2 regions of the Paenibacillus sp. strain BS8-2 genome follow, and region 2 is predicted to be linked to the other one. Evidence: predicted binding sites of a transcription regulator. Region 2 holds the regulator's gene; the other holds the start of a gene.

Region 1 (11,450 bases), 1.1 Mb from region 2:
ATGCGAAGAGCTTCTTTGAAGTCAGATGCGCCAACTGGCAGAACCATGAACTCTTGAACATCGATATTGTTGTCAGCATGCTCGCCGCCATTGATGATGTTCATCATTGGAACCGGCAGCGTCTTAGCGTTGAATCCGCCAAGGTATGTGTAGAGAGGAACGTCAAGCGCGTCAGCAGCTGCGCGAGCTACTGCCATGGATACAGCCAGGATCGCGTTTGCGCCAAGCTTCGCTTTGTTAGGCGTTCCGTCCAGTTGGATCATTTTGCGGTCGATTGCTACTTGATCAAGCGCGTCCAGACCGATAATTTCTGGTGCGATAATTGTGTTTACGTTATCAACGGCTTTCGTAACACCTTTGCCGAGGTAACGGGATTTGTCGCCATCACGAAGCTCAACAGCTTCATAAGCGCCTGTGGATGCGCCGGATGGCACGATTGCGCGTCCTTTGCCGCCGGATTCAAGGGCAACTTCAACTTCTACTGTTGGATTCCCGCGGGAGTCCAGCACTTCGCGTGCGTATACATCAACGATAATAGACATAGTAGATACACTCCTTTTCGATTTTACATCATGATTTGCACATTTCTTTATTTTACTATTACTTGCTTATCAAAGTCGAGCCAGTCATTTCATTCGGACGAGCAAGTCCGAGCAGATCGAGCACTGTAGGAGCAATATCCGCTAGAATGCCACCCTCGCGCAAGGTTGCGCCAGCACGCGTTACGATCAGCGGAACCGGATTCGTCGTATGCGCAGTATGCGGACGGCCATTCTCGTCGAACACCATATCCGCGTTGCCGTGGTCCGCTGTGATGATACAGACGCCGCCTTTGGCAAGTACGGCCTCTACTACTTGACCAAGGCACTCATCCGTTGCTTCAACAGCTTTGATCGTCGGCTCCAGCATGCCGGAGTGGCCGACCATATCAGGGTTGGCGAAGTTCAAGATGATGGCGTCGTGTTTACCTGCTTCGATCTCGCTAACCGTTGAAGCCGCCAGTTCGTAAGCGCTCATCTCCGGCTGCAGGTCATACGTCGCCACCTTCGGCGAATTGATCAGCACGCGAGTTTCGCCTGGCAGTTCCTTGTCGCGGCCGCCGCTGAAGAAGAACGTCACATGCGGATATTTTTCCGTCTCAGCCGTACGCAGCTGCGTCTTGCCATTCTGCGCAAGCACCTCGCCCAATGTGTTGTCCAAGTTCTTAGGCGAATAAGCGACATAGCCGCCAACCGTTTCGCTAAAGAGCGTCAGACAAACGAAGTGCAAGCCTACAGGATGATTAGCGCCACGGTCAAAGCCGCGGAAGTCCTCGTTCGTGAAGACCTGCGACAACTGAATGGCACGGTCCGGACGGAAGTTGAAGAACACGACGGAATCCTCGGATTCCACAAGCCCTACCGGTTTGCCGTCTGCACCAGTAATGACCGTTGGCATAACGAATTCGTCATACACGGATTTCTCATACGATTCAACAACCGCTTTGAGCGGATCAATGTATTGCGGACCTTCACCATACACCATAGCGCGGTAGGATTTCTCCGTGCGCTCCCAGCGTTTGTCGCGATCCATCGCATAATAACGACCTTGAACCGTCGCGATGCGGCCTACGCCGATCTCGTCGATCTTGGCAACCAATTGCTCCACATAACCTTTGGCGCTGTCCGGCGATACGTCGCGGCCGTCCAGGAAAGCATGGATGTAAACATCCTCCAGCTCTTCCTTCTTAGCGAGCTCAAGCAAAGCGAACAGATGCGCGATATGGCTATGCACGCCGCCATCAGACAACAAGCCATACAAGTGAAGCTTCTTGCCGCGGGACTTAGCATGTCTAATCGCGCCAAGCAATGTCTCGTTATCGTAGAACTCGCCATCGCGGATCGACTTGCTAATACGAGTCAGATCCTGATACACGATACGACCGGCGCCGATGTTCAGATGACCCACTTCGGAGTTGCCCATCTGACCTTCTGGCAAACCTACCGCCTCACCGGAAGCCGTAAGCGTCGTGTGCGGATATTGAGACCAATAACGGTCGTAATTCGGTTTGTTCGCTTGCGCAACCGCGTTGCCCGTCACATCGTCGCGAAGACCGAATCCGTCCAAAATAATAAGAGCAACCGGAGTACGGGAAGCCATCTTACTTGGCCCCCTCGATCAGCGCGATGTAGGAAGCTGGCTCAAGGCTCGCTCCGCCTACCAGTGCGCCGTCGATATCCGTTTGACCGAGGTATTCTGCAACATTGTTCGGTTTCACGCTGCCGCCGTATTGGATACGTACTTTAGCTGCAACCGTCTCGTCGTACAGACCCGCGATCACGCTGCGGATGTAGCCGATCACGTCTTGTGCATCTTCAGAAGTCGAGGACTTGCCTGTGCCGATCGCCCAGATTGGCTCGTAAGCGACAACAACTTCAGCTGCTTGCTCAGCGGACAGACCTTGGAAGGCTCCTTCCGTCTGCACTTTGCATACTTCTTTTGTAGCGCCGGATTCACGCTCTTCGAGCTTCTCGCCTACGCATACGATTGGAGTCAAACCATGTTTAAACGCCGCAACCGTTTTTTTGTTGACAATTTCGTCCGATTCGCCAAAGTAAGCGCGACGCTCGGAGTGTCCGATGATGACATATTTTACGCCGAGGTCCTTCAGCATAAGTCCGCTGATCTCGCCCGTGAATGCGCCATTGTCTTCGAAATGCATGTTTTGCGCGCCGATCGAGATGCTTGTGCCTTTCGCTGCTTCCACAAGTGCCGGGAGCGCTGTGAATGGAGCGCAGATAACGCTCTCTACGCCAGCCACTTCCGCTTTTCCTTTTACTTCAGCAAAAAAAGTTGTTGCTTCGGAAACCGTTTTGAACATTTTCCAGTTGCCTGCAATAATTGGTGTTCTGCTCATCGCATGTACCCCCTATTTGTCGTTAAGTGCCACTACGCCTGGAAGAACCTTGCCTTCCATGAATTCCAGGGAAGCGCCGCCGCCCGTGGAGATGAAGTCCATTTGCTCTGCCAAGCCGAATTTCTCGGCTGCCGCAGCGGAGTCGCCGCCGCCGATTACCGTATAAGCGGAAGTCTCAGCCGTTGCTTGCGCTACCGCGCGCGTACCATGGGAGAATGGTTCGATTTCGAATACGCCCATCGGTCCGTTCCATACAACCAGCTTGGATTCTTTGATCACGTTAGCATACAGCTCACGCGTTTTCGGTCCGATGTCGATGCCTTCCCACTCTGCAGGGATGCCGTCTACGTCCACGATTTGTGTGTTCGCATTGGCGCTAAAGTCGTCTGTTACAACGATATCAACAGGGATGTAGAAGTTTTTGCCCAGCTTCTTCGCTTTCTCGATGAATTCGAGAGCCAGATCCAGCTTGCTGTTGTCCACGAGGGACTTGCCGATCTCATGACCTTGCGCTTTGAAGAATGTGTAGGACAAGCCGCCGCCGATGATGATGTTATCAGCGATTTCGAGCATTTTGTCGATAACCGCGATTTTGTCCTTTACTTTGGAGCCGCCTACGATTGCCGTGAATGGACGCTCAGGGTTGTTAAGCGCTTTGCCCAGCACTTCAAGCTCGCGCTCCATCAGCAGGCCGGATACAGCCGGCAGAATGTGTGCGATACCTTCTGTGGATGCGTGTGCGCGGTGTGCAGCGCCGAACGCGTCGTTCACGAACAGGTCTGCCAGCTTAGCGAACGATGCAGCCAGTTCTGGATCATTACTTTCTTCGCCAGGGTAGAAACGAACGTTCTCAAGCAACAGCACATCGCCATTGTTAAGAGCGGCTACTTGCGCTTCAACCGCTTCGCCGATCGCTTCGTCAGCCTTCACAACCGGTTTGCCGAGCAGCTCAGAGAGACGCGCTGCGGATGCCGTGTGGCGAAGCTCTTCAACGACTTGTCCGTTAGGGCGGCCAAGGTGGCTTGCAAGAACTACTTTCGCGCCTTTTTCGATCAGGAAGTTAATAGTAGGCAGTGTCTCGCGAATACGTTTGTCGTCCGTGATCTTGCCATCTTCGAGCGGCACGTTGAAGTCCACGCGCACAAATACTCGTTTACCTGCTAGTTCTGCTACGTCGCGAATGCTTTTTTTGTTCATAGTATGTTCCTCCACGCCTTCGATTTTGTTGAAATGTAAGAAAACAAATCTTGTGATAGAAGATAGAATGGCATACTCATAGATAAAGAGCGGAAACAAGTTCCCGCTCTATTTACGTTGTTAAGGCGATATTATTGGGACAATTTTGCGAAGTGCTCAAGCGTACGAATCAATTGAGCTGTGTAGGACATTTCGTTGTCGTACCAAGCTACCGTCTTAACAAGCTGTTGGTCGCCAACTGTCAGAACTTTAGTTTGCGTTGCATCGAACAGGGAGCCGTAAGTAATGCCGATAACGTCGGAAGAAACGATTTCGTCTTCTGTGTAACCAAATGTTTGTGGGTCAGAAGCTTCTTTCATCGCCGCGTTTACTTGCTCAGCCGTTACTTTCTCGTTAAGAACAACAACAAGCTCAGTCAGGGAACCAGTTGGTGTAGGTACGCGTTGTGCTGCGCCGTCAAGCTTGCCTTGCAGCTCAGGAATAACCAGGCCGATTGCTTTCGCAGCGCCAGTTGTGTTAGGGATGATGTTTTCTGCCGCAGCGCGAGCACGACGGAAGTCGCCTTTTGGATGCGGAGCGTCAAGCGTGTTTTGGTCGCCTGTGTAAGCGTGGATCGTCGTCATAAGACCTTGAACGATGCCGAATTTGTCTTGCAATGTTTTGGCCATTGGAGCCAGGCAGTTCGTTGTGCAAGAAGCGCCGGAAATTACTGTTTCGGAACCGTCAAGGATATCGTGGTTCACGTTGTATACGATTGTTTTCATCTCGCCTGTAGCAGGAGCGGAGATTACTACGCGTTTAGCGCCGCCTTTAAGGTGCTTCTCGGCAGCTTCCTTCGTTGTGAAGAAGCCTGTGCACTCAAGAACGATGTCTACGCCCAGCTCGCCCCAAGGAAGCTCTTCAGGGTTGCGGTTCGCGATAACTTTAACTTCTTTGCCGTTTACTTTGAAGAAGCCGTCATGCACTTCAACTTCGCCGTCGAAGCGACCTTGCGTTGTGTCATATTTCAAAAGGTGTGCAAGCATTTTTGCGTCCGTCAAGTCGTTGATTGCAACAACTTCGATACCTTCCACGTTCTGAATACGGCGGAAAGCCAAACGTCCAATACGTCCAAATCCGTTAATACCAACTTTAACTGTCATGAGTATTAGCCTCCTAAGCATTTTAAATGCAAAATATATTTCAAGACGTTCCGCGTCGATCATTGCCGCCGCTTCGCGTCATGATGCCCTTCTATGTCGCCTATGCTTCTTGCGCGATCAAGTCCGCAATCTCCAGCGCCGCCGCTTCGTCCGTCACGAGCACATCATTGTGTCCGAACCGCATGACCGCCGCAATCGCTTCGCCCTTGTTCTTGCCGCCCGCTACAGCTATAACAACTTCAGTCTTCACAATATCGTCGAGACGTAACCCGATTGTCTGCATTTTGTGTACAACGGCCCCGCTCCGGTCAAAATAAAACCCGAACGCTTCCGCCAGCGCGCCTTCCGCAGCAATCTCGTCGACCATCGTCTGCTCAAGCTTCCTTCGCCTCGCCATCACCATCGCATCGCCAATGCCGTGCACGACGATTCTCGCGCTCCGGATCACTTCGACAATCTCCTGGATATTAGGCTCCTGCATTAATGAAGCGAAAGCTTCTTCGCCTAGATGATCCGGCACGTGCAGCAGTCGATACTGACCACCTGTCCGCTTGGCCATCGTGGAAGCAATTGTGTTGGCCTGATAGTCATGACTCTCGCCAAGCCCGCCCCTTGCCGGAACGAATCTAACCGACTTCAGCGCCGTAGAGGTCGTAAGCTGATTCGCTACCTGCGCAATCGTTGTGCCGCCTGTGATGGCAACTACGTCCGCCGGCTTCAGCGCTTCGCGAAGCACCTGCCCCGCCGCCTTGCCCAGTTCCCGCTTCGCCTGCACCGAGTTCTCCGAATCACCTGGCACTACAACAACCTGCGATAATCCGAAGTGGACTTTAATCCTCTCCTCGAGCTCAGACAATCCGAACAATGAGCTGTACATCGGCTCCAGCCGCTCTAACAACCTTCGGCCTTCGTCGCTGATCGACATACCGGCTGTCTGGATCTCCAGCAAGCCTTGCTCCTTGAGAAAGTCCGTCTCCGCTCTCAGTACCCGCTCCGTCATCGACAGCTCGCCAGCAAGCGTCCGCCTGCCAATCGTGCCTGCTATCATGACTCGGCTCAGGATCAGATATCTGGTCCTCATCGCTTCTAGAAGTTCCGGTACAAGCTGCTGCTGCAGTTCAATGAGCTGACGCATCCTTAACCTTCACTCCATCTTTGTTCTCATAAAGGATGGAACATATGCCATTGGACTCATTTCGTCCCACATGTTCATTTTTAGTCCCACCTCTATTTTAACTAATCTACATCTCCTCCGCAAGTCTGAAAAAACATTTGAAAGCGGTTTATGTCACAAATTACACAAATTTAATTTGTCAGCGACTCTTGCTTTCGATACGCCGATATCATATAATCATTTTTGCTACTGTTTTTTGCATACGCGCCCGTGGTCCAATGGATATGACGTAGGCCTCCGGAGCCTGAGATCTAGGTTCGATTCCTAGCGGGCGCGCCATAATAACAACAAACAAGCTGTCCAGCCATTGCTGAACAGCTTTTTTTTCTGTTTCAGGACATTTAAAGTGGATCCGCATAGATAGACTGACTTAAGTCAGCCAACCTCGGGATTAAGACAGATTCTATTGCATCAAATCGCCGTGTCGTTCATCGAAATATAATGGTCAAGAAATACTTTGACCATCTTTGACTTTTTCGTTTGAATCCGCTATGATAGGGATACACTTTTATACAGTGTCCCATTACATAGCCATTTATTTTACGCTTGTATGGATGAAGCTTGTGATTTGCGACAAAGCGTTTGCTTTGCAAACACTACAGTTCGTGCTTTCTAAGATGCGTAAGCTACGCAAAGGCCTAAGGAGGATGGTTAAGAATGAATTTTGTGCCTATGGTAATTGAGCAAAGCAACAGAGGGGAACGCTCGTACGACATCTACTCCCGCCTGCTGAAGGACCGCATTATCTTCCTTGGCTCCGGCGTGAACGACGTAGTCGCCAACTCCATCATCGCGCAAATGCTATTCCTTGCTGCTGAAGATCCGGAGAAGGACATTTCCCTTTACATTAACAGCCCTGGCGGATCCATCACATCCGGCATGGCCATCTACGATACGATGCAGTACATCAAGCCGGACGTCTCCACGATCTGCGTGGGCATGGCCGCTTCCATGGGCGCCTTCCTGCTGACCGCAGGTGCGAAGGGCAAACGTTACGCGCTGCCTAACAGCGAAGTTATGATTCACCAGCCGCTTGGCGGAGCCGAAGGTCAGGCCAGCGACATCGAGATTCGTGCTCGCCGCATCCTCAAGATGCGTGACAAGCTCAATCAGATTCTAGCTGATCGTTCCGGTCAGCCGCTGAGCCGCATCGAACAGGATACCGACCGTGACTACTTCATGAGCGCTGCCGAAGCACAAACCTACGGACTCGTTGATAAGGTCATCGAAAGAGTGTAAATACTCGCAAGACAACAAAAAGGGGAGCAGGCGATTCATTTGCCCGCTCCCCTTTTTGTCTATTGTCGCCCTCGAGATGGGCAACCTCTTTTATTAGGTTCTACGCTTCAACATGCTATGGCCCCAACGTATGTGAAATTCTACATACATTGTGATGCGATCCGGCCTTATGCCCCCAACGTATGTAAAAATCTACATACATTGTGCTGCGATCCGACCTTGTGCCCCCAACGTATGTGAAAATCTACATACATTGTGCTGCGATCCGACCTTGTGCCCCCAACGTATGTGAAATTCTACATACATTGTGCTGCGATCCGGCCTTATGCCCCCAACGTATGTAAAAATCTACATACATTGTGCTGCTATACGACCATGCGCCCCCAACGTACCTATGCCGCTACAGAAACAAGCGCCCACCTGCATGAACGCCACTCCAACGCCACGCCATCGCCATACCACACCACGCCCACGTATGAAATAGGGTAAGGATTTTACACTTTCTGATATGCAAAAAAATGCAAAAAAAAGGAGCAGCTTAACGCGACCTTGAGAGTCGTGTTAAGCTGCTCCTTTGCTTTGACTATAAGCGCATCCGCGCATGATCTTATTGGTTCTCAAGCTCTTCTTTGCTGACGAGTGCGACTAAAGCGTTTACAGCCTGTTCCGCATCCGAACCTTCAGCACTTATCGAAATTTCAGTGCCAGAGCTGATCGCAAGGCTCATAATGCCCATAATAGACTTAGCATTTACTTTCTTATCGTCCTTCTCTACAAAAACCTCGGAGGAGAATTTGTTCGCTTCTTGAACGAATAGCGCTGCAGGCCTAGCGTGAAGCCCTGTCTTCAAACGAACGACAACCGGAAGCCTTGTCATGGAAACATACCCCCTATATTATACTATTTCATCTAGCCGAAACAGATGTGGAAGCCCTTAAAGCTGGCACCACCGTCTCGCTTAGAATTCCAAGTCTCCCATACCAACCATGCATATGATGAACCTAGAATCGAACATACATCGTCACAAAAGCCAATTACAATTTATTATATCATTATACAAGCTGATGCACTAGGCAAAAGTTGATCCTGCTCTTATTTTTTCAGCCAATTCGTCGATTTTGCGAAGGCGATGGTTCACACCGGACTTGCTTACTTGACTTCTCAGCATCTCTCCAACCTCTGTCAGATTAAGATCTGGATGCTGGAGGCGGATCACCGCGACCTCGCGCAGCTTATCTGGCAGGCTGTCGAGTCCGATCTCTTTCTCGAGCAGCTTTATGTTATCGATCTGCCGAACGGCAGCTCCGATCGTTTTGTTCAAATTAGCGGTCTCGCAATTGACGATCCGATTAACCGAGTTGCGCATGTCACGCATGATCCGGACATCCTCGAACTTGAACAGCGCTTGATGGGCGCCGATGATGTTCAACAGCTCGATAATCTTCTCGCCTTCCTTGATATAGAAGATGAAACCTTTCTTCCGCTCGATACATCTAGCGTTTAGATCGAACTTGTTCGCGAGATCGACTAACGACCCGCAATGCTCCTCATACATGGAGGATATCTCCAAGTGATAAGAAGAGCCTTCGGGATTATTGACCGATCCCCCCGCGAGAAACGCGCCTCGCAAGTACGAACGTTTGCAGCAAGACTTCTGAACAATTCCCTTGTCGATCCCATCGTTGAACATAAAACCTTCAGAGACGATCTTAAGCGAAGCCAATGTCTCTTGTACTTTCGCCGGTAGCCGAACGATATAGACATTGTTTTTCTTCAATCTCATCTTCTTGCGCACCAGCAATTCTACGTGCAGGTCGTAATGCTTCTTGATCAGCGAATAGATTCTTCGCGCAATTGCTGCATTCTCTGTCGAGATGTCAAGAACGACCTTGCGGCTGGACAGGCTGACCGAACCGTTCATCCGTATAAGGGCCGATAACTCGGCGCGCTCACAGCAGCTGTCCGCTTCTACCATCGTCAGCTCTTTCTTTGTTTGTGCCGCAAAAGACATTCGGGCTCACCTCTTCCTTAACATCCAATTCTCCACCAGCTTATAAATATGATGGCTTAGCCGTTCTGCATCGTGACGCAGAAACGTCCGGAATAAGACCAATTTGTCTGCGATCACTTTGTAGCCTCTGCGTGTCACCTCATCGATATCGAGATGAACCGCTTTGGCGCCAAGCTCTGCATACTTACTCTCCACCTGTGGCGGAATCTCTCCATCGTTAACGATAACGTAATCGAACAAATGATGACCAATATGTGCATGAATCGCGTCCAAATGATCGCTGACCGTATAGTTGTCCGTCTCGCCCGGCTGCGTCATAACATTGCAGACAAACAGCTTGACAGCCTGAGACTCCACTATAGCTTGAGCAAGCTTAGGAACGATCAAATTGGGCATGATACTCGTATATAAACTGCCTGGTCCGATCAAAATGGCGTCTGCCTGCTCAAGTGCTTCCACTGCTTCGGCAAGCGGCTCTACGTCTGCCGGCTCCATGAACACACGCTTAATCGCTTTCCCAGCCTTAGGGATTTGCGACTCGCCCGTAACGATGGAACCATCCTCCAGCTCGGCTTTAAGGACAATTGCACGGTTTGCCGCTGGAAGGACCCGTCCTCGAACGGCGAGCACCTGGCTCAGTTGGCGGATGCCCGTTACGAAATCACCGGACAAATCTGTCATAGCAGCAAGCATCAGATTACCCAGACTATGGCCCGCAAGACCGTTGCCCGTCTTAAAGCGGTACTTCAGCATATCTGCCAATAGCGGCTCCACATCGGCCAAAGCCATTAGTACGTTGCGAATATCGCCGGGCGGCGGAATTTGGAGCTCGTTTCGCAGAATGCCGGAGCTCCCTCCATCATCCGCAACCGTGACGATTGCCGTTATATCGAGCGGCTTTTCCTTGAGGCCACGAAGCATAACAGAGAGACCCGTACCGCCGCCGATCACGACGATTTTGGGACGACGTACAATCTTTTGTATCGTCTGCATGTTTTCCCCCCGCATCAATGCTTATCCCGCTCCGAATCACGATGGCTGACGCGTACCCGTTCTGTGTCGCTGCTTCCAAGCACTTTGCCCAAATACTCGGCTATAGCAACAGACCGGTGTTTGCCGCCTGTGCAGCCAATGCCGATGATAACTTGGCTCTTGCCTTCCTTGCGGTACAGCGGAATAAGAAATTGCAGCATATCAATCAGCTTCACAAGAAACTGTTGCGTCTCCGGCCACTTCATTACATATTCGTATACGTCGGGATTCTGCCCCGTATTAGGGCGCAGATGTTCGACGTAATGCGGATTAGGCAAGAAACGAACATCATAGATCAAGTCGGCATCAATCGGGATGCCATACTTGAAGCCGAACGAGGTAACATTGACAGAAAGTCTGCTTTGCTCCACATTCGTGAAATGCGCGATGATATGCTCCTTGAGCTGCAATGGCTTCAGGCTGCTCGTATCGATCACTTGTGATGCCGACCCTTTCAGATCCTCTAGCAGCCGCCGCTCGCTATGAATGCCTTCAAGCGGCAATCCTTGAGGCGCCAGCGGATGCCGGCGCCGACTTTCCTTGTAACGTTGGACAAGCACTTCATCCGTTGCGTCCAGGTATAATATTTCACAGCTTATTGTATGATGGTCTTTGATATACGTTAAAGATTCCGACAGCGCGGTGAAAAATTCGCGTCCACGCAAGTCGATGACTAACGCGACATTGCCAATTTTGCCGTTGGACTGCTCAATAAGCTCCGCGAATTTAGGTATGAGTACCGGCGGAAGGTTGTCGACA
Region 2 (11,450 bases):
AGGTGTTATCTTGATGCGCTCGCTCTATTTTCGCGTATTCTTAATTACGTTATATACGATTCTGATCAGCAGCTTCCTTGGTTTCTACATTGCCAACGTGTATTATCATTGGTCGCTGAAGCCTTATCAGGACGACAAGCTGTTCGGCACTCTGCTGGAGGTCAAAGGCCATATTGAAGGTCATCCGGAGGCGATGGGCGATACGCTGAATATCACGTCAAAGCTGGGGTATCAGCTCTATGTATTTGATGAAGCCGGCAACGATTTGTTTTATGGCAGGGAATTTGCGCAACAGGATCTGAGTGACGAGACCAAAGCCGGTGTGCTCAGCGGGGCTGAATATCATGGGATCGCCCAATTCCCGAACCGGGCATTCTCCTCCGGATATTTCGACAATCAGCTGAGCAACACCGTAGGCGTACAAGTATCGGCGGGAGCCGACGAGTACGCCTTGTTCCTGCGTCATGACAGCAATATTCATTTTGACGAGCTTCGCACGTTTTTCCTGTTTATGTTTATCTTAACCGTTGTTTTCAGCGTTCCGTACTTTATGGTCAGCACGCGATACTTGGTTCAGCCTATCGTGCAGCTGAAGGAGGCGACCAAACGGATCGCGCAGGGGCAGTATAAGCTCAAATTACCGACAAGGCGCAAGGATGAGATCGGACAGCTTGCCGATCATTTCAGAATGATGAGTCTGGAGCTGGAGAGAGCCGATCGCCGTACCAAGGAGTTCGTTGCGAATGTCTCGCATGAGATTCATTCGCCGCTGGCATCTATACAAGGTTATGCGGATTCGCTGCTCGGCAAAGAAATGGACCCGTCACGCGTGCATGAGTATGCCGCTATAATCGGGCAGGAAACGCGTCATCTAGCCACGTTGAGCCGTCAGCTATTGCTGCTCTCGACATTGGATCACTCCGAGCAGATTCCGGAGAAGCGGAGCTTCTTGTTACAGCCGCAGCTGCGGCAGACGTTTCAAATTCTGGAGTGGCAGCTGGCGGAGAAGGAGATCGCGGTTCGGCTGTTGGTATCCGCTGGCATGCAGGTGTACGGAGATGAAGTGCTGCTCATGCAGGTGTGGTCTAACTTACTCTCTAATGCGGTCAAATATATACCGGCTGGTCGCTCCATTCAGGTACAGGGGCAAATGATTGACGGATACAGCGTTATCCGAGTCACCGACACAGGCGAAGGCATTGCGGAGGATCAGCTGCCATTTGTCTATGATCGATTCTATCGGGGAGACAAGGCACGAGAAAGAAAGTCCGGCAGTACGGGCCTAGGGCTGTCTATTGTGCAGCGGATTGTACAACTGCATGGGGGAACGATCGAGGTAGAGAGCCAGCCCGGAGCAGGTACGACCTTTGTGGTGAAGCTGCCGGTGCAGTAACGATGATATATACCTTATTTCTTTGCAACAGGTCGAATGACAGGCTTTGCCCCACTTCGCAATCTTCTATCGCTCGCCGCTTACGCCGCTTATGCTATAATGTCCTACATAAGTTTGGGAGGAGGCGGATGGATTGGATCGCAAGTCATTATGGATTGGCGGGCGTTGGTATGCGGCGGTGCACTATGGAGAGTTGAAGTCGCCGCATACACAGGAAGTTATTGCTTACGTGGCAGTTGCGGGACAAGCTGAAGCCGGTGAAGCGATAGCGTCCGCTTATGCTGTGAGGTCGACGATGAGAGCGATGCCCGCTCATGCCAGAGCTACGATCTTGGAGCAAGTCGCGACGCTGCTCGCAGCGCGCAGAGAGGAGGCGGCTCGCTTGATCGCGCTTGAAGCGGCGAAACCGCTCAAGTTCGCGCTTGGCGAGGTGGATCGTACGGTGCAGACGTACAAGTTCGCGGCAGAGGAAGCGAAGAGGCTGCATGGCGAGACGATTCCGCTTGACGCTGCACCAGGCGGGGAAGGCAGGCTTGCGTATACGGTACGCGAACCGCTGGGGGTCATCGGTGCGATTACGCCGTTTAACTTCCCGATGAACCTAGTAGCGCATAAGGTCGGTCCGGCGATCGCTGCCGGCAATACAGTCGTGCTGAAGCCGGCGAGCCAAACACCTTTGTCAGCTTACTTCATCGCTGAGCTGTTCCACGAGGCGGGCCTTCCTCCCGGCGCACTGAACGTTGTGACTGGCGCAGGGAGTGTTGTCGGGAATGCCATTGTGGAGGATGATCGTGTGGCGATGGTCACGTTCACGGGTAGTCCGGAGGTAGGCAAGGCGCTGCGGGCGAAGGCTGGACTTAAGCGGGTAACGCTGGAGCTTGGGTCCAACTCCGCATTGATCGTAGACCGCGATGCGGCGGCGGATCTTGCGGCTATCGTACCAAGATGTGTTGTTGGAGCATTCTCGAATCAAGGGCAAGTCTGTATTTCCTTGCAGCGAATTTACGTTCATGAGGAGCTGTATGGCGAGTTCGTCGAGAAGTTCTGCGCGGCAACGGAAGGTTTAATGATCGGTGATCCATTATCCCTCGATACGGACGTGTCTGCGATGATCGCTCCTACCGAGACGGACAGGGTTAAGTCTTGGATCCAGGAGGCGCTGGACGGTGGAGCGACGCTTGCGGCTGGCGGAGCGCTGGTGGGGGATACATTGCAACCGACTGTGCTCGTAGATGTAGCCGCTGATATGAACGTTAGCTGTATGGAGCTATTTGCGCCAGTGGTGACGATTACCAAAGTGAGCGGCATGGATGAAGCGATTGCTGCGGTCAACGATTCACGCTTCGGGCTGCAAGCAGGCATCTTTACAAATGACCTCGGTCAGGCACTCAGGGCAGCGGATGAGCTGCATGTGGGGGGCGTGATCATCAACGATATCCCGACTTACCGTGTTGATCATATGCCCTATGGCGGCGTGAAGGAAAGCGGCACAGGTCGCGAAGGCGTCAAGTATGCTGCGCTTGAGATGACGGAGATGAAGCTGATTGTCATGAATCGCCAATTAGGATTGAAGAAATGAATGAGGTGATAGTATAAATATGGCCGGAGCGCACCAAGATACATAATAGAGGTGCTCCGGCTATCGTTTTGCCCGCACGTATGAGAGAACTCGGAATCGTCAGAAAATTTGAACATTGCATCTTGACCCCTGTATGTTTTTGAGTATAATGAAGTTAAAGTCAAAGAAAGTCAAAGTCAGCTATATGATGTTAGTCGGCACATGTTTATTGTGCTCGGCAGGTTCCTGACCTGCTCGTAATGAGTGCAGTGTGGCGCTATAAAGCAATGTGTGTAGTTGTCGGTTATTTGGCTTTCCGAAGACGATACTCAGGGAGGTTGGTGATTTGCGTAACATTTCCGATCTCATTGAACAGTACCTCAAACAAATGCTCGACGTCAGCGACGAAGGCGCGGTGGAAATTCAGCGCAACGACTTGGCCGACCGCTTCTCCTGCGTACCTTCCCAGATTAATTACGTGATCAGCACGCGATTTACACTGGAGAAGGGATATATGGTGGAGAGCAAGCGTGGCGGAGGCGGCTATATCCGCATCCAGCGGGTGAATTTGCCCGCGCTTAAGACCTTGCAATATCATATCGAGCGAACGGTTGGCGACAGCGTCGACCAAAGCGCGGCGGAAGGGCTGATTTATCAGCTCCAAGAAGCGGGTATGATTACATCAAGGGAGTCGAACCTGATACGTGCCGCGATCCATAGGGATACGATCGCTCTCATGCTGCCGCTGCGGGATGAATTACGCGCCAGGCTCCTGAGATCGATGCTGATCTCGCTGCTCGTCAAATAGGATATAGCGGAAGGAGGGACTGAGGCTTGTATTGCCAAGAATGCGGCAAGAAGCCGGCAACGCTTCATTTCACTAAGATTGTGAACGGTGAGAAGACGGAGTTCCACATCTGCGAAGGCTGCGCCAGAGAACGAGGCGAAGGCGTTCCAGGTTCACCGAACAGCTTCTCCATCCACAGTCTGCTCTCGGGCTTGTTGGACTTTAACGCCATAGGAAGCTCCGCTTCCGCGCTGACCGGCGCACCGCAGCAGGCGATTCGCTGCGAGGAATGCGGACTAACGTATACGCAATTTAGCAAGATTGGACGCTTTGGCTGCAGTTCATGCTACCAAGCGTTTGCCGATCGATTGGATCCGCTTCTGAAGCGGGTGCATAGCAGTACAACACATAGCGGCAAGATTCCCAAACGCTCCGGCGGTCGCATTCAGTGCAGACGCGAGATTGAACGATTACGCAAGGATTTGCATACCCATATCGAACAGGAAGAATTCGAAAGCGCAGCCGAGCTGCGTGACGAAATCCGTGAGCTCGAGCGTAAAATGTCGGAGATGTGAGGAGGAAGGGGGCAGGCAAGATGTCGGAACATCGTTTCTCACAAGACGCATTAAGTGATTGGATGCGGACGTTAGGTCCGGATTCCGATGTTGTGATCAGCAGCCGCGTGCGAGTAGCGCGTAACTTGCGGCATCAGCCATTCCCGATGCTGGCAACAGGCGCGCAGGCGAGCGAGGTGCTCGAGCAGCTTGCGGAAGTCAGCCAGTCCGGCAAGCTGAGGGAGATTGGTGCGTTCGAGACACATCTGTTATCCGAGCTCAATGAGCTGGAGAAACGGGTGCTCGTCGAAAAACATCTCATCAGTCCCAATCTGGCCAATGAGTCGCGTGGCGGAGCCGTCGTGCTCAGCGAAAACGAATCAGTCAGCATAATGATTAACGAAGAAGACCATTTGCGCATCCAATGTTTATATCCCGGTTTCCAAATCGGTGAAGCATGGTCATTGGCAAGCGGAATTGACGATATCTATGAAGAAGAGGCGGATTACGCCTTCGATGAGAAACGCGGGTACTTAACGACTTGCCCAACGAATGTTGGAACGGGCATTCGGGCTTCGGTGATGATGCATTTGCCAGCCCTTGTGCTTACGCAACAGATTAACCGAATCCTGACGGCGGTCACGCAGGTCGGTCTTGCCGTTCGAGGCCTTTATGGGGAAGGCAGCGAAGCGCTCGGCAATTTGTTCCAAATTTCCAATCAGGTAACACTGGGCCAATCCGAGACGGAAATTATCGACAATCTGCATGATGTGGTGAGACAAATCATCGAGCATGAACGGGCAGCACGCAAGCGGCTTCTAGCAGAGTCCAGGCTGCGGACGGAGGATCGGGTCAAACGTTCCTTCGGTATTCTGTCACATGCCATGATTATGGATTCCAAGGAAGCGGCGCAACGATTATCGGATGTCCGGTTAGGGTACGATCTGGAGCTGCTGCCGGACGTAACGCCGCAAGTGCTCAACGAGCTGCTTGTGATGACGCAGCCGGGTTACCTGCAACAAACGTTTAACGAGAAGATGAGTACCGAGCAACGCGACGTCAGACGCGCAGAGCTCATCCGGGAGAAGCTTAAGGTTGTCGAAATCCAAGATTGATCATGGGGGTGCAGGAATATGATGTTTGGAAGATTCACGGAACGTGCGCAGAAGGTGCTGGCACTAGCTCAGGAAGAAGCGGTGCGGCTTGGCCATAACAATATCGGTACAGAACATATCTTGCTCGGTCTGATCCGCGAGGGCGAAGGCATTGCGGCAAAGGCATTAATCGGTCTCGGTCTTGGGCTCGAGAAAATTCAGGACGAAGTCGAGGCGCTTATCGGCCGTGGTCAAGAGCAGCCTAACAATATTGCATACACGCCGCGGGCGAAGAAGGTCATCGAGCTGTCCATGGACGAAGCGCGTAAGCTAGGCCATACTTACGTCGGCACGGAGCATATTCTGCTTGGTCTGATCCGCGAAGGAGAAGGTGTAGCTGCACGTGTGCTCAATAACCTTGGCATCAGCCTGAACAAGGCACGCCAGCAAGTGCTGCAACTGCTGGGCAGCAGCGAAGCTGTATCCAGCAATCACGGGGCTCCCGCGAATGTAAGCACGCCTACTTTGGACGGTCTAGCGAGAGATCTGACGGCATATGCCAAAGAAGGTAACCTCGATCCTGTTATCGGTCGCAGCAAAGAAATCGAACGTGTCATTCAGGTGCTAAGCCGCCGTACCAAAAACAATCCGGTGCTCATCGGCGAACCGGGCGTCGGCAAGACTGCGATTGCCGAAGGCTTGGCGCAAAAAATTATCGCCAACGAAATTCCGGAGACGCTGCGCGACAAACGAGTTATGACGCTGGATATGGGCTCTGTCGTTGCGGGAACGAAATACCGCGGCGAGTTCGAGGATCGTCTCAAAAAAATCATGGATGAAATCCGCCAAGCGGGCAATATCATCCTCTTTATCGACGAGCTGCATACGCTCATCGGCGCAGGCGGCGCGGAAGGTGCAATCGATGCCTCCAATATCCTGAAGCCGGCGCTAGCACGCGGCGAGCTGCAGTGTATCGGGGCTACAACGCTGGACGAATACCGCAAGTATATCGAGAAGGATGCGGCGCTCGAGCGTCGTTTCCAACCAATCACGGTCGACCAGCCTTCGGTGGATGAGGCAATTCAAATTTTGCACGGATTACGTGATCGCTACGAGGCGCATCACCGGGTGAAAATTACGGATGAATCCATCGAGCAAGCGGTAAAGTTGTCGGATCGTTACATTACGGATCGTTTCCTGCCTGACAAAGCGATCGACTTAATTGATGAAGCAAGCTCCAAAGTAAGACTGAATTCTTACACGGTGCCGCCGAATCTCAAGCAGCTCGAGAATCGTCTAGAGGATATCCGCAAGGAAAAGGACGCGGCCGTTCAAAGCCAAGAATTCGAGAAAGCGGCTGCGCTGCGAGATACGGAGCAGAAGATTCGCGAAGAGCTCGATATTACGAAAAACCAATGGAAAGAAAAGCAAGGACGCACCGATTCCGAAGTAACGCCAGAGGATATCGCTCAAGTTGTTGCCAGCTGGACCGGCATTCCGGTCAGCAAGCTTGCTGAGGAAGAAACGGAACGTCTGCTGAAGATGGAAGAAATTCTCCATGATCGCGTCATCGGTCAAGAGGAGGCCGTCAAGTCGGTTTCTCGTGCGATTCGTCGCGCTAGAGCGGGTCTGAAGGATCCGAAACGCCCGATCGGCTCGTTCATCTTCTTGGGACCAACGGGTGTAGGTAAGACGGAACTTGCCAGAGCGCTTGCTGAAGCGATGTTCGGCGATGAGAATGCGGTTATCCGCATCGACATGTCGGAGTACATGGAGAAACATTCGACATCGAGACTCGTTGGAGCGCCTCCAGGATACGTCGGCTACGAAGAAGGCGGTCAGCTGACCGAGAAGGTACGCCGCAAGCCATATTCCGTTGTCCTGCTCGACGAAATCGAGAAAGCACATCCGGAAGTGTTCAACATCCTGCTGCAGGTGCTTGAGGATGGACGTTTGACCGACTCCAAAGGGCGCGTTGTCGATTTCCGCAACACATTGATTATTCTGACGTCGAACGTTGGCGCTGATCAAATCAAGAAAAACTCGTCCCTCGGCTTTACGGCTGTACAGGACGCGGGCCGCGACTTCATCGTCATGAAGGACAAAGTGATGGCCGAGCTGAAGAAAAGCTTCCGTCCGGAGTTCCTTAACCGGATCGACGAGACGATTGTCTTCCATTCGCTGGGCGAAGAGCATATCGCTCGCATCGTAACGCTGATGTCCGATGAGCTGCGCAAACGTCTGAAGGAGCAGCAAGTGGACTTCACGCTCACCGAAGCGGCGAAAAACTTCCTTGCGAAGGAAGGGTACGATCCGCAATACGGCGCTCGTCCGCTCCGCAGAGCGATCCAAAAGCATATCGAGGACCGTCTGTCCGAGGATCTGCTGATGGGCTTGATTCAGAAGGGCGATTCCTTCATCATCGACGAGAAGGATGGCGGGTTGGTTGTTATGAAGAACCTGCAGCAGGCGGCAGAGGTACAAGAAGAACCAAGTACGAAGTAACAATTAAGTTTTGTAAAAGCAAGAAAAGCCTCGTATTCGTTTACACGAATGCGGGGCTTTTGCTTTTAAATCAGTCTTGAATAGTGTTTAAATAAACAAAAATTGTTGTTGATTGTTTTTTTGGATATGATATCATTTCGTTTACAACATTGTAAAAAGTTTCTAATTTTGAGCGAGAGGAGGGGCGTAATTATTTTAATGTACCTCACTGGAGGAATTCTGCCGTTATTCAATATTATTCAATAAAATTGAGAAGGGAAGATAATACAGTGAATGATATTTTATTTAAGAGAAAGACTGTTTTGTTATTGATTTCTGCGCTTTTGTTGTGGTGTTCTTTATTTTCATTTGAGAGGATTTCAAATGCTAATACAACGCTTCAAATAGAAAATGTGAAGATTATAAGCGACAGCGGTATCTATCATTTAACTTTTCAGACAACGGAACAATCAGTGAGCGAAATAATCATCGCAAAGAGAAATGACAAGAAGGAAATGCTTCAATTCATATCAGAACCAGTGAATACTCACAACTATATACTTGAAGAATTAGCTGGGAATATTGAATATGCGCTTCATATAACTGCAGAATCGAATAATGGAAGTCAATCTAAGACCTATTACTTTAATTCTAATGAACCCGGCCAATTAACAGATTTGCAAACTGAAGTTGGTCTATTGAATAGTAATGAACCTCAGATGGGGATATCGACGATAGAGTCAAATATGAGTATATTGGCGAACTCAGGATCAGAAAGCGAAAATAATGGTACATTCTCCTCAGCGGACAGTGCGACGGAAGGTGTTAATTATGATGGATTAATTAACCCTGCTGGTGATCTTGATTATTATAAGATTGTGATAAACTCTAATAGCGGTGGTCAGTTAAAAGTATTTCTGGGCTCCCTTCCGAATAATACGGACTATGACTTGAAAGTCTATAATTCAAGTCAAGTGTTGGTGGCCAGTTCATCAAATGCTGGTCATTCTGATGAGTTGATCACGCTTAATATAACAGGAAGCGGGACACATACTTACTATGCAAGAGTCGAGGGATTTCTTAATGTTTATAACGCGGTCGATGCCTACTTGTTTCGTTGGCGGTTTTATCCGGATTGGGAATGGCCTGTTCCTGGCAGTAATCGAGTAACTGACGTGTTTGGCATTCCGAGGTCTGGGGGAAGAACTCATGATGGAATTGACATCGGACGATACAGCACTTCTACATCAACTTCTAGCTGGGACTATGAAATCCTAGCTACGCGATCTGGTGAGGTCACTACTGTTGTAACAAATACAACTGCGCCCTGTGGCGTGGAAGTTAGAATTGAACATGATATTATTAATGGCGAAACTCTAGAAACAAAATATTGTCACCTAGAGGGTTCGCCACTAGTAAGTGTAGGTCAAAATGTCTCTAAAGGTCATCATCTGGGATGGATGGGAAATACGGGGCCGACATCTACTGGAAAACATCTGCATATTGCAAGTAGATTTGATGGAACTTGGAGAGATATAGGATTATATTTAACAAGACCAGGAATTGACGTTATTGATGATTATTGGGACAATCATCCTCAATATCAATAAGGGAGGCAAATCAAGTTATGAGAATATTTCTAAGCATGCTAATAACGGTGATTACAATCGCAGTAATAGCAGGATGTGGTACAGAGCAAAAGGAGCTTTCCAGTCAGGCAGGAACAGAAGTAGATGAACAAAAGCACCGTGATGAATCGGAAACTTCATCATATGACGATGCGCCTATACACCCAACCGAAGTAGATTCCGTTGAATTTAGCAAATCATTACAATCATTTCCTGCGTTGGTGAATTCCAAAAGTGTGGCGAATTTGTCTGACCTGTCAGCAGAGCAGGTTTTTGAGTGGGTGAAGGAAACCGAACACATCTATCAATCAGCTATGTCTAGTTCAGTTGCATTTACAGAGGATCAAAGGGTGGAACTCCTAACATGGTTGCAAAACTATATGTCAGAAGAGGTGATACAAGAACGATCAACAAAAGCATTTCACCCTGTAGTAGGCGGATATAGAATTAATAGCTCTTACAGTTATAAAAATTTCAATATTCGTTCAATCGAAAAAGTTGTGAATATCGATGTGGAACATAAAGATAAGGTTAGTACACTTACTGCTGATCTTATAGTCAGGGTCGAACAACCCATTAAAGTTGTGTATGAAATTACAACGACGGATGGAGTCTCCAAGTTGACAGGCTATCAGTTTGAAATGGTTAAGAAACAACAATAACGACATATATTTTAAGGTTGAAATGTGATTGACGCATGAAAGCATTCTCCCAACTGGAGAGTGCTTTTTTGGTGTGCCACGCATGGCGATTAACTAGGCGGTGAAAGTCCGCTGTGGGGGTTTGTAGTCACCAACCACTAGCCAAGAGCAAGGGTGTCCACCGTGAGGTGGAATCTGAAGGAAGCTGGAGGCAAAATTCCGACCCGAGGAACACGAACATCATAAGGCACAGGATATGGGATGAGCTTGCCAAACAAAGCGAAATCCAATGAACTACACGGACATGCCAGTGTAGATGGTGCGGGTGCATGGAAGGAAAGTGAATCGTCTTACCGTGGGAGGTCTCATGGACGTGAAGAGATATTAGCTTCGAATCACGGTTGAAACAAGATTTATCATGAGAAGTCAGCAGACGCCATAGTACCTCCTGCCGTCGACAGCAGGGGGGAAGGGCTGAATCTTAGGAGGTGATCGTCAATGAAAGCTACCAATACAGGAGCCAAGGGCAGCCAACTTCCAATGGAAGGCTCGCCGCAGAAGAATAGTGCGGAACACGAAGGATATGCGGGAGTGCACATTCCTGAGAGGATAGCCGAAACGGATGACACCAACGCAATCGAGTCGGAGAAGAGACTTCTTGAGAAGATCGTGAGCCGCGAAAACCTGAACGAAGCGTTCAAACGAGTAAAGGCAAACAAAGGCTCTCATGGAATCGATGGGATGACAGTAGATGCACTTCTACAATATCTCAAAGAAAATGGAGAGAAAATCAAGCAGTCTATTCTGGACGGAACGCATCGTCCGAATCCCGTTCGCAGGGTAGAGATACCGAAGGAGAACGGAAAGAAGAGAAATCTAGGCATACCGACCGTAGTGGACCGAGTCATCCAGCAAGCGATTGCCCAGGTGCTAACGCCGATCTACGAAAAGCAATTCTCGGATAACAGTTATGGATTTCGACCAAAGCGAAGTGCACACCATGCCATTCGGAAGAGTCAAGCCAACATCGACGAGGGCTACAAGTATGTAGTAGATATGGATTTGGAGAAATACTTCGACACGGTAAATCAAAGTAAGTTAATTGAAGTATTGTCCAGAACGATCAAAGATGGACGAGTCATCTCGCTCATCCACAAATACTTAAAAGCAGGAGTCGTAGTCAAACACAAATTCGAGGAAACAGAAATCGGCGTGCCCCAGGGTGGCAACCTGAGTCCAATACTTAGCAACATCATGCTGAACGAACTGGATAAGGAACTGGAGAACAGAGGACACCGATTCGTGCGCTAT

The links. Region 2 encodes CtsR, which represses protease genes until heat stress. Its sites were predicted from a motif close to ATGGTCAATAAAGGTCAAACA; they were not measured.
Region 1: the regulator CtsR is predicted to act here: its motif matches at 6,864-6,884, upstream of clpP (ATP-dependent Clp endopeptidase proteolytic subunit ClpP).

What each region holds. Positions count from the first base shown of each region.
Region 1 is NZ_CM137010.1:2,152,979-2,164,428, reverse strand. Features, by position in the region: gene eno (phosphopyruvate hydratase) at 1-542, opposite strand, end outside; gene gpmI (2,3-bisphosphoglycerate-independent phosphoglycerate mutase) at 601-2,139, opposite strand; gene tpiA (triose-phosphate isomerase) at 2,141-2,896, opposite strand; gene ACX1C1_RS09500 (phosphoglycerate kinase) at 2,909-4,093, opposite strand; gene gap (type I glyceraldehyde-3-phosphate dehydrogenase) at 4,225-5,235, opposite strand; gene ACX1C1_RS09490 (sugar-binding transcriptional regulator) at 5,336-6,370, opposite strand; tRNA gene ACX1C1_RS09485 (tRNA-Arg) at 6,614-6,688, shown strand; gene clpP (ATP-dependent Clp endopeptidase proteolytic subunit ClpP) at 7,067-7,648, shown strand; gene ACX1C1_RS09475 (HPr family phosphocarrier protein) at 8,256-8,525, opposite strand; gene whiA (DNA-binding protein WhiA) at 8,718-9,659, opposite strand; gene ACX1C1_RS09465 (gluconeogenesis factor YvcK family protein) at 9,666-10,652, opposite strand; gene rapZ (RNase adapter RapZ) at 10,667-11,450, opposite strand, start outside.
Region 2 is NZ_CM137010.1:1,056,458-1,067,907, reverse strand. Features, by position in the region: gene ACX1C1_RS04710 (response regulator transcription factor) at 1-14, shown strand, start outside; gene ACX1C1_RS04705 (sensor histidine kinase) at 14-1,393, shown strand; gene ACX1C1_RS04700 (aldehyde dehydrogenase family protein) at 1,527-2,972, shown strand; gene ACX1C1_RS04695 (CtsR family transcriptional regulator) at 3,298-3,759, shown strand; gene ACX1C1_RS04690 (UvrB/UvrC motif-containing protein) at 3,786-4,313, shown strand; gene ACX1C1_RS04685 (protein arginine kinase) at 4,334-5,407, shown strand; gene clpC (ATP-dependent protease ATP-binding subunit ClpC) at 5,426-7,891, shown strand; gene ACX1C1_RS04675 (peptidoglycan DD-metalloendopeptidase family protein) at 8,161-9,480, shown strand; gene ACX1C1_RS04670 (hypothetical protein) at 9,498-10,160, shown strand; gene ltrA (group II intron reverse transcriptase/maturase) at 10,638-11,450, shown strand, end outside.